DNA from 2 places in the Neoaquamicrobium sediminum genome. Region 2 is predicted to be linked to the other one. Evidence: predicted binding sites of a transcription regulator. Region 2 holds the regulator's gene; the other holds the start of a gene.

Region 1 (5,179 bases), on a different contig from region 2:
CTCGACCGGTTCAGGATGCGGGAAAAGCCTGACCGGCCGCTCTCTGGAAAGGAAATACGCTTCCCCTTTCGAGGGGGCGCCTTCCGCAAAGCCCGCAAATGGAACAAACGCAACGGCGCGTTCGGGGATGTAACTTTCGACCATGACGGGCCGCAGGATCGAACGGTCGCCCAGCCGGGCGCGGACACGATCGGCAAAAAGCGCCAGCCCCGCATCATCCGCCTTGCTTTCGCCGGCCAGGTCGACCTGTTCCGCCGCGAAAGGTGCGGCTTCCAGTGCCGAAAGCCGCACCATTTCGAACCCGTAATCGGCATCGACGCCGCCAAGGGCCTTGAGCTTTTCGCGGAACAGCTTGAGGATCAGCGCCGGCTCGCGCAGCGGCCGCGACGCGCCGACGGTCAGGCGGTGCACGGCGCCATCCACCCGGAAAAGGGCGAGCTGCAGCAGGCGCGCACCTTCGTCACGCCGCTCCAGATCGGCTTTCAGCGTCGCCGACAGGAGAAGCAGCAGCCGTTCGATATCCTCCTCAAGCACCACGGGCTCTGCGAGGCGGCGCTCCACCGAAAGCGGCGCGATGGGCAGGCGCGGCGACACCGCCTCCTCCAGCCGGCCGAGCGCCTGATCGAGCCGCATGACCGGCAGCTTGCCGAAACGGCGCACGAGCGGCGCGCGCGGCGTGTCCATCAGCGCGCCGACGGTGCGCAGGCCCAGGCTTTCGAGCCCCTTGCATGCGGGAGGCTCAAGCCGCAGCGCCGCCGGCGGCAGGCCGGCGAGCGCCGGTGCCTCCGCGCCCGGCTCGATCGGCACGGGCCGCAGGAAACGGGCGGCCGCCCATGCCATGCCCGGCGTGGAAGCAAGCCCCGCGCGGGCACGAAAGCCCTGGCTGTAAAGCCGCTCCAGCACCTCGTCGAGCATCGCCTGTTCTCCGCCGAAGAGGTGGACGCAACCGGTGATGTCAAGGAAGAGACCGTCCTCTCCGCATAGCGCGACCAGCGGCGTATAGCGGTCGCACCAGTCGGCAAGGCTTTCCAGAAGCCTGCGATCGGCCTCCGGCTCCGCCTCGATCACCTCCAGCCCGGGATGCATGGCGCGCGCGTCGGCCACCCCCATGCCCGGGCGCAGCCCGAGGGCGGCGGCCGCCTCGTCGAGGGCTGCGATGCGTTGCGTGTTGTTCTCGCGGCGGCTGACGGCGAGCGGCTGGCGGGCGTTTGTGCCCTCACGCCGCGCCTCTGAACGCCAGGCCCGCCCCAGCCGTGCCCTGAGGATGCGCTCCGTCGGCAGCAGGGGAAACCACAGCGCCATGATCCTGCGCCCCGCCTGGGTTGGATCGTCTTTCGTTAAAGGCGCGCTCATCGTCGTTCCATTCCAGTGTGAAGGTTGCAGGCATGCCCAGGCGGCTTCGGGAAACCGCGACGGTGAAGGCAGGCGGACCGATCGATCCGGCAAGCGCACCCGAAAGGGCATGCCGCTTCGCCGCGGGCGCGGCCGAGACGACGAGCCGCACCGGTGCTGCCGTCGGCGCCGCCTCGCCGGCATGACGCAGGAGATAGAGCGGACGGCCCGCGGCCTGGGTGCGCCGGTGCAGGCGGCGCGTGGCGGTCAGGTCGAGCTTCGGCGCGCGGCCACGCATTTCGAGCAGCACCGCCGAAAGCGCGCCAAGCGCAGCGGCCTCCTCCGCCACCCACAGCGCATCCTCCAGCCGGCGGCCCTGCGCGACCAGCAGGGCCTCGGGCGGCAAGCCGAACCGGTGCAGGATACCGGGCGCATAAGGTCCTCCCGCCTCCGAAAACGTCTCGCCCGCAGTCACCCACAGAAGCGGCGCCTTCACCGTGGCCTGCCTGCGCGCCAGCGCGACCATCGCCAGCGCGAAACCGGCCACGGCGCCTGCATCGCGCGTTTCCCTGCCATGGATCTCCACCAGCGCCGCATGCGGCAGCCCACCGCCCAGCGCGGCGTCGAGCCCGGATGCGCCTGTCGGCAGAAGACCTGCCATGCCGTCGGCCGCGCCCTGCCGGCGCAGCACGATGCCCGCCTCGGCATTGGCCGAGCCGGACGCGCCTGCCGGTTCCAGCCGCTCCGCCAGCCTGCCCTCGATCCTCGCAATTTCCCGGCGCAAGGCAGAAACAGCCTCTCGCGCCACGGCGGATGTCGCCATGATGCTGCTCTTTCGCGCTAAATGTTCCTATTATGTTCTAATGGATTCCAGAGCCGCACCGAAGAGTCAAGCGGAGTCTCGAAGAATTTATTCCTCTGCTCTCGCGGCCAATCCGGCATCGTGCGCGTCTAGCGCGGTAACGCTTGCGGAATCAGGGGTCGAAAGCCGCGCTGCAAAGGTCTATATGGCGGCCAAAGGACACTGCATGGCCCGCATCTATCAGACCCGCGACTGGACCGACCAGCTTTCGCCCTCGCTTCAGGAGTTCGAGCTTCTGGCGCTGGAAACCTATGCCCATCTGCCCGGCGAGTTCCGCAAGCTCACCGGCGAGATCGTCATCCAGATCGCCGAATTTCCGACCGACGAGATCATGGACGACCTCGCGCTGGAGACGCCGTTCGACCTGCTCGGACTGTTCGAGGGCCGCGGCATCGCCGAGCGCTGGAACCCTTCCACCGGAGAGGGTCCGAACCGCGTCACCCTCTATCGCCGCGCCATCCTGGATTACTGGGCCGAAAACGAGGAGACGCTGGGCGACATCGTCGCCCATGTGCTGATCCACGAGATCGGTCACCATTTCGGCCTGTCCGACGACGACATGGCGCAGATCGAGGAAAACGCCGAGACCCGGCCCTAGCTAAACCCCACAATTCCGGCGTTTCGGTAGTTGCTTGCAGACCTGTGACGCTATTCCCAGGGCGAGCCCCACAATCGATGAGGCGAAAACCGTGACCGTCCCCTCAGCGCATCCGGATGATCCGCACTACATCACCCGCAGTGGATGGCTTCGTGCCGCCGTTCTGGGTGCCAATGACGGCATTGTCTCGGTCTCCTCGCTCATCGTCGGCGTGGCGGCAGCCGGCCCCGACCCCAAAACCGTCATCATCGCGGGAATTGCCGGGCTGACGGCCGGCGCCATGTCGATGGCTGCGGGCGAATATGTTTCGGTCTCCTCGCAGTCGGATACCGAAAAAGCGGATATTGCCCGTGAAAAGGTCGCTCTACGCGACGACCCGGAAACCGAACTGGTCGAGCTGGCCGCCATCTACCGCGAGCGTGGCCTGAGCGAGGCGACGGCCATGCAGGTCGCCCGCGAGCTCACCGAACGCGACGCACTCGGCGCCCATGTCCGTGACGAGCTTGGCCTTTCGGAGCACCTCGCCGCCAATCCCCTTCAGGCAGCCTTCACCTCGGCTGTCACCTTCAGCGTAGCAGCCGCCATCCCGCTGGCCGCGGCATGGTTCGCGCCGGATGGGGCCGTCATCCCGGTCGTGCTGATTGTCACCGTGGCGACACTCGCCATTCTCGGCGCGCTCGGCGCCAAGGCCGGGGCGGCACCGGTCCTCAGGGCCAGCGCACGGGTCGTTGTCTGGGGCGTGTTCGCCATGGCGGTCACTGCGGGCATAGGCCGACTGTTCGGGGTCAGCGTCTGATCGGCTTAGCGCCTATTGAAGCCCGGCGCGCTACTGCTCGCCCAGCTTCATGTCCGGGTGGTAGTCCTTGCCCTCGACTTCCTTGAAAACCGCCTGCCCGCAACGCATGGTCTTGGTTTCGGCATCGAACGCATAGGTGGGCGAGCCGTAGATGTGCCAGCCCTTGTTCAGCGCCGCCGTCACCTTGTGGCAGAAGCTCGAATCGTCCGGTCCGGTCAGGAATCGGTAGAGTTTCATCGCGTCTGGTCCTTTCCCAAATCCGCTTTCGCCAACAGCCGCTCGGCTTGGTCGAGATGCAGCCGCTCGACCATCTTCCCATCCAGCGAGATGACGCCGCTGGCCGCGTTCTCCGGCAGCGCGAAGGCCGCGCGGATCGCCAGCGCTTCCGCGACGGCTTCGGCAGAGGGCGAAAATGCCGTGTTGGCGGGGCCGATCTGCGCCGGGTGTATCAGTGTCTTGCCGTCGAAGCCCATGTCGCGGCCTTCGCCGCATTCGGCCCCGAAGGCGTCGAGATCGGAAAAATCGTTTCTGACCCCGTCCAGCGCGTCGAGCCCGCCGGCGCGCGCAGCCAGCACGATCTGCATCAGCCACGGCACCAGATAGCGCCGGTCGGGGGTGGCGAGAACGCCGGTTTCCTTGACGAGATCGTTGGTGCCGGCCACTAGGCAGGCCAGCCGCGCCCCGCGATCGCGCCCCAACGCGGCGATCGCGCCAATGTTGAGCATCGCCCGTGGCGTCTCGATCATCGCCCAAAGCCACAGCGAGGCGCGCGCTTCCGTTTCGTCCAGCACGTCGTTCGCCTCCAGCACGTCGCGCGCCGTCTCCACCTTGGGCAGCAGGATCGCATCCGGGCGAGCCTCGCGCGCGGCCAGCAGATCGGCGTTACCCCATTCGCTCGACAGCGCATTGACGCGCACGACGATTTCCGGCCCGCCCTCGCCTCGCGCGGCAACGAAGTCGCGCATGCGCTCGCGCGCCACTACCTTCTGCGCCGGTGCTACCGCATCCTCGAGGTCGACGACGACACAGTCGCAGGCAAGGCTAGGCACCTTCGCCAGCGCCTTTTCGTTGGCGGCAGGAACATAGAGCACTGAGCGGCGCGGGCGTGTCGGTCTGATCTGCATGGCGTCCTTTCTGGCGCAACGGATTTCCCCGCGCAAGCGCAAGCGCGCGGCAATGCCCCACTTGCAGCCCGGCGACGAAACTGTTTCTGTCCGCGCCGCATCGACAGAGGAAGAGCCGGGCATGGCCAGTACCGACATCGTCATCATCGGCGGCGCGATCGTCGGCGCCTCCATCGCCTGGTCCCTGCGCGAGGAGGGCTTTGCGGGTTCCATCGCGCTGATCGAGCGCGACCCGCAATTCACCTGCTCCGCCACCACCCTGTCGGCCGCCTCGATCCGCCAGCAATTCTCGATCGCCGAAAACATCCGCCTGTCGCGGTTCACCCTCGGCCTCTTCCGTGAGCTGAAAAAGCACTTCGGCGACGACGCCGACATCGGCTTTCGCGAGAAAGGCTACCTGATCCTCGCCGGCCCCGAAGGCGGCTCGATCCTCGAAGCCAACCACGCCGTGCAACTGGCCGAAGGCG
Region 2 (5,179 bases):
CGCCGTGGAGGCACGGCGGACGCAGCCTCCCTTCCCCGCTTCGGCAATGGACGGATATGCGGTGCGCGCCGCGGATACGGTCGACCAATCCACTGCTCTGACGGTCATCGGTCAATCGATAGCCGGCCAGCGCTTCGATGGCGCGGTCGGCGCCGGCGAGGCCGTACGCATCTTCACAGGCGCACCTGTCCCCGAAGGCGCGGATGCGGTTCTGCTTCAGGAAGATGCCGAGCCGGACGAAGACGGACTAACCATCCGCGCCAGCGAAGCGGTCACCCCTGGCCGTCACGTAAGGGCTGCCGGGCTCGATTTCCGCGTCGGCGACATCCTTTTGGCCAAAGGCCGGGCGCTCGACGCTGCAGCGCTGTCGCTCGCAGCAGCCGGCAACCACCCGCTCCTTTCGGTGGTGCGCACGCCGCTGGTCGCGATCCTGGCCACGGGCAGCGAGTTGCTGCCGCCCGGTTCGGAACCCGGGCCCGACCAGATCATCGCATCGAACGGCTATGGGGTCGCGGCGCTGGCGCGCGATGCAGGCGCTCGGGTGCTGGATCTCGGCATCGCGCCTGACGATCGCGGCGTGCTTGCCGAGCGCGTCCGTGACGCAATCTCGGCCGGTGCCGACGTGATCGTGACGCTCGGCGGTGCTTCGGTCGGCGACCACGACCTCGTCCGCGAGGTGCTTACTGGCGAAGGCATGGCGCTCGAGTTCTGGAAGATCGCCATGCGCCCCGGCAAGCCGCTGATGTTCGGCAGACTAGCCGAGACCCGTGTACTCGGCCTGCCGGGAAATCCGGTTTCAAGCCTCGTCTGCGCGCATCTGTTCCTGAAACCGCTGCTCGCGAAGCTTGGCGGCCGCCCACATGTTGCCGACATAAGGGAAGCCGTCCTTGGCGAAGCCATGAAGGCCAACGATCACCGGCAGGATTATGTCCGCGCGGCAGCGACGCTTGAGGACGGGCGCCTCGTTGCAAGGCCGTTCGCCGTGCAGGATTCCTCGATGCTGACGACACTGGCGCACGCCAACGCGCTCATCATCCGCGAACCGAACGTGGCCGCGTCGGAGGCGGGTGATGCCTGCCGCGTGTTGATGCTGCGCTGAGCCTGGCTTGGGCAATAAGGGCGGCCTCGAGCTGCCAAGTTCACGATAATTTAAGCCGTTGCGGAACACAACTGGAACAGATAGTGTTTGTTCTGGTTTTGTTTATGGACTGATTCCCAAAAGGGGCAACAGAATGCTGACGCGCAAGCAACACGAACTGCTTCTCTTCATCCATGAAAGGCTGAAGGAAACTGGCATTCCCCCTTCCTTCGACGAGATGAAGGAGGCGCTCGACCTCGCTTCCAAGTCCGGTATTCACCGCCTGATTACGGCGCTCGAGGAGCGCGGCTTCATTCGACGCCTGCCCAACAGGGCACGTGCGCTGGAAGTGCTGCGGCTGCCGGACTCGATCGCGCCGGGGCTCAATGCGGCCAAAAAGTTCTCGCCCAGCGTCATTCAAGGCAGCCTTGGCCGAGCGCCTGAACCCTCGCGCATCCAGGCTGCCAGCAATGACGATGATGCCGGTGCGGCCGTTGCGATTCCCGTAATGGGCCGGATTGCCGCCGGCGTGCCGATCGAGGCGATCCAGCACAGGACGCATTCGATCAGCGTTCCGCCGGAAATGCTTTCGGGCGGCGAGCACTACGCACTCGAGGTCAAGGGCGACTCGATGATCGAGGCTGGCATCTTCGACGGCGACACCGTCATCATCCGCGACGGCCAGACCGCCAATCCCGGCGACATCGTGGTGGCGCTCGTCGACGATGAGGAAGCAACCCTCAAGCGGTTCCGCCGCAAGGGCGCCTCGATCGCACTGGAGGCCGCCAATCCGGCCTACGAAACCCGTATCTTCGGTCCCGATCGCGTGAAGGTGCAAGGCAGGCTTGTCGGGCTTATTCGGCGGTATTGAGCGGCCCTTAGACAAGGTCATGCTCGACTGAGGATGAGCATGAGGGGCGGATTGATCGAATCCAACCTATTGGGCTCTATGCACGTCAAGGAATAGCCCGTCGGGCAGCAGGATTCCCGGGCGATGCACACCCTCCCTCATGCTGAGATGCGAGCCCCCGGGTCTTGCCTTCGGCGAGCCCGAGGACAGGCTCCGCGAGCCTTGAAGGACGCACCGATCAGCGCTTCCGCTGCAAAGGTATCGCGGCAGCCGGCGGGGTGTTACTCACCTTGCGATTTCTGCCAGGGTGGAAGTCCCCTCGCCTCCCGCGAATACTGCCGGTGCGCGTGCCAGTGCCGATAAGGTTCGCGGATCGCGAAACGGATGTTTGGGTATAAAGCCGGTCTCGCGGAAGTGCGATCCAAGTCGCTGGCGCCTGTGCCAGGGCTTGCTCCGGTCCCGCGTGTTTCCCTGATGATGTCGTTCTCGAAGACGATCTCGGCGCTGCCGCGGCGGGCCAGATCGCGCTTGGTGATGACCGCAACGCTGCTATCCCGGCAAGGATTGTTCGCAGTGGCGTCGTCGATGACGATCAGGCTGGCATAAGAACACGCAGTCGAAGCCGTTCGTTCGCCGTCGGCGTGAACGACTATGCCGCCGCCGCCATGGCGCGCTATGCAAAGCCCTTCGCCGCACCGGAAAGGCAACTCGCTCTCATCGTCACTCAGGGCGGCATGAGGCGGGAGCCCGGCATCACCTTCGATGGGCCAAACCAGTTCGCCGGCTTGTGCGGCCCGCTGCCAATTCTGGATGGTAAAGGCGCTTGGTCGCGCGCGGTTGACGGCGAGGCGCCCATTGCCGCGATCGACAGCAACGAGCCGCGCGTCCTCCGAGACGAAGACATGCGGCAACTGCCGTGTCGCGATCAGGAACGCCCCGGCGATGAGCAGCGGAAGTGCTGCCCAGCGCAGGGCGCTGCCAGCCATCGTCAGGATCGCCAGCGCTGCGGTCAGCATCAGCACCGCCGAAAGCGGGATCGCGCCGGTGGCGTCGAATGCCGATCGCTCGGCAAGCCACACGGCTATCGAATTCATCGCGGATATGCCCATCCCCATCGCATACAACGCCGGCCCTTCGAGGCCGAAGGGCATCAACAGGCATGCGAGCACCGCCGCCGGCATGACGACGGCGGAGACGAATGGCATTGCCGCAAGGTTGGCGACGAGGCCGAGCGGCGAAACCTGCTGGAAGTGCCATGCGGTGAAAAGCGCCGTTGCGAGACCCGCGACGACTGACGTCAGCGACAGTCCCGAGACGTATTTCATGCCCGTTGTGAAGGCCAGCCGCACGGGACCGTACTTTGCGGCCTGTCGGCGCGGCGTCCGCCTTTCGCGGTACGAGGCCCAGGCCGCGTAAGCGGCCACAAGCGCGGCGGTTGCGGCAAACGACATGTGGAAGCTCGGCCCCATCACCTCATGCGGGGCAATCAGCAGGATGATGACGGCCGATATGGCAAGGTTGCGCATCGTGAGCGCCGCGCGGTCGACCATGACCGCAAGCAGCATCACCGCAAGCATGGTGAAGCTGCGCTGCGCGGCAATGCCTGCGCCCGAAATGACGAGGTAGGCCGCCGTCGCGGTGAGCGCACCGAAGGCGGCATATTTCTTCGCCGGCCATCGCGACGAAAAGCCCGGTGCAAGCGCAAAGGCGGTTCGCAAGCCGAACATAACGGTCCCGGCCACCAGGGCCATATGCAGGCCGGAGATGGAGATGACGTGATAGAGCCCGACCACCCGCAGTGCCTCGTTCATCTCTTCCGGTATGCCTGCGCGGATACCCGTAATCAGCGCGGCCGCGATAGCGCCCTCAGGGCCGCCGATGCTGGCCGCGATGTCCTGCGCCATGCGCGTACGCCAGCCCTCCACCCATGCGGCGGCGGCAGTCATCAACCCGGGTTTGTCTGCCGTTTCCACGAGCTCCGGATTTCTGAGGAAAAAGCCGACCGCGCCGATACCGTCGAAGTAGCTGTTGAAGGCAAAGTCATAGCTTTGCGGGCGGACTGGCCCGGAAGCAGGCATCAGCCGGACAAGACCTTGCACGGCATCTCCAGGCCGCAATGTTTCTGGCACCGCGCGGGCGGTTGCACGAACGCGATCCGGCGCATAACGAAGCACCGGCCGCTCGGTCGCGATGACATCCAGCGTCAGGCGGATGCGTCCGGATGCCTGCTGCTCGATGCGCACAACGCGGCCGGTAAGGCGCGTCGAAATCTCGGAGCCGAGCATCTGCGTGCTGGCCCGCCATGTCTCGAATTTCGCGGCAAGAACGCCCGTGAGCGTGATCAACACCGCGAGCGACGCCATCCGTAGTCCAGGCCGGTTTGCGAGCGCGAGTGACAGGGCCGCGAGCAGACCAGTGGCCAGAAGCAGGCCGCCAAGTCCTGGCTCGGCCGGTGCCGAGAAATAGAAAAGCGCGCCCAGCGCGATGAAAACCGGCACGAAGACGAACGCGGTGCCATGCTCAAGCTCGCTGTAGAAGCTGCGGCGCAGCGCAGGACCGAGCCTCGCGAGCGGAGTGAGACTGCTTGTGGGTACGGGCGGCGGCAGCGCTCGCATGGTTTGCGGACGATGGACTTCGGGGGCAGCATTTTCGGGCGCGACGACACGCGCGCCGAACTGCAGGCGCTCGTCTTCTCGCGTCGCCGTCTCCCCGTCCATGCGGCGTTCCCCACCCGGTAATCGCTTGCACGCCGAAGCCTCTATGCTACATGAGCCCCATCAAAACACCACAGGCGCAGCCGCTGCGCGCCCTCATCCGTTTCCGGGGAAGAAGAAATGTCCGACAAGGTCGTCACCCGTTTTGCGCCGTCACCCACCGGCTACCTGCATATCGGCGGCGCGCGCACGGCGCTATTCAACTGGCTGTTCGCCAAGCACACCGGCGGCAAGATGCTGCTGCGTATCGAGGATACCGACCGCGAGCGCTCGACCGATGTGGCAACGGCAGCGATCCTCGACGGCCTCTCCTGGCTCGGTCTGGGTTGGGACGGGGAACCCGTCTCCCAGTTCGAACGCGCGCAGCGTCATCGCGAGGTGGCCGAAGAGCTCGTGCGCAACGGCAAGGCCTATCGGTGCTACGCCACGCAGGCGGAGCTTGAGGAGATGCGCGAGAAGGCGCGCGCCGAGGGCCGTCCGCCGCGCTATGACGGACGCTGGCGCGACCGCGATCCCTCGGAGGCCCCGGCCGGCGTG

The links. The regulator LexA, encoded in region 2, represses DNA repair genes until DNA is damaged. The targets are predictions, from matches to a motif close to TGTTCNNNNTGTGTTCNG.
Region 1: the regulator LexA is predicted to act here: its motif matches at 2,178-2,195, upstream of V1479_RS01115 (ImuA family protein).

What each region holds. Positions count from the first base shown of each region.
Region 1 is NZ_JAZHFV010000001.1:237,349-242,527, forward strand. Features, by position in the region: gene V1479_RS01110 (Y-family DNA polymerase) at 1-1,302, opposite strand, end outside; gene V1479_RS01115 (ImuA family protein) at 1,217-2,155, opposite strand; gene V1479_RS01120 (metallopeptidase family protein) at 2,361-2,792, shown strand; gene V1479_RS01125 (VIT1/CCC1 transporter family protein) at 2,884-3,588, shown strand; gene V1479_RS01130 (DUF1737 domain-containing protein) at 3,619-3,825, opposite strand; gene V1479_RS01135 (HpcH/HpaI aldolase/citrate lyase family protein) at 3,822-4,712, opposite strand; gene V1479_RS01140 (NAD(P)/FAD-dependent oxidoreductase) at 4,834-5,179, shown strand, end outside.
Region 2 is NZ_JAZHFV010000003.1:260,998-266,176, reverse strand. Features, by position in the region: gene V1479_RS11845 (molybdopterin molybdotransferase MoeA) at 1-1,099, shown strand, start outside; gene lexA (transcriptional repressor LexA) at 1,233-1,949, shown strand; gene V1479_RS11835 (ComEC/Rec2 family competence protein) at 2,210-4,645, opposite strand; gene gltX (glutamate--tRNA ligase) at 4,763-5,179, shown strand, end outside.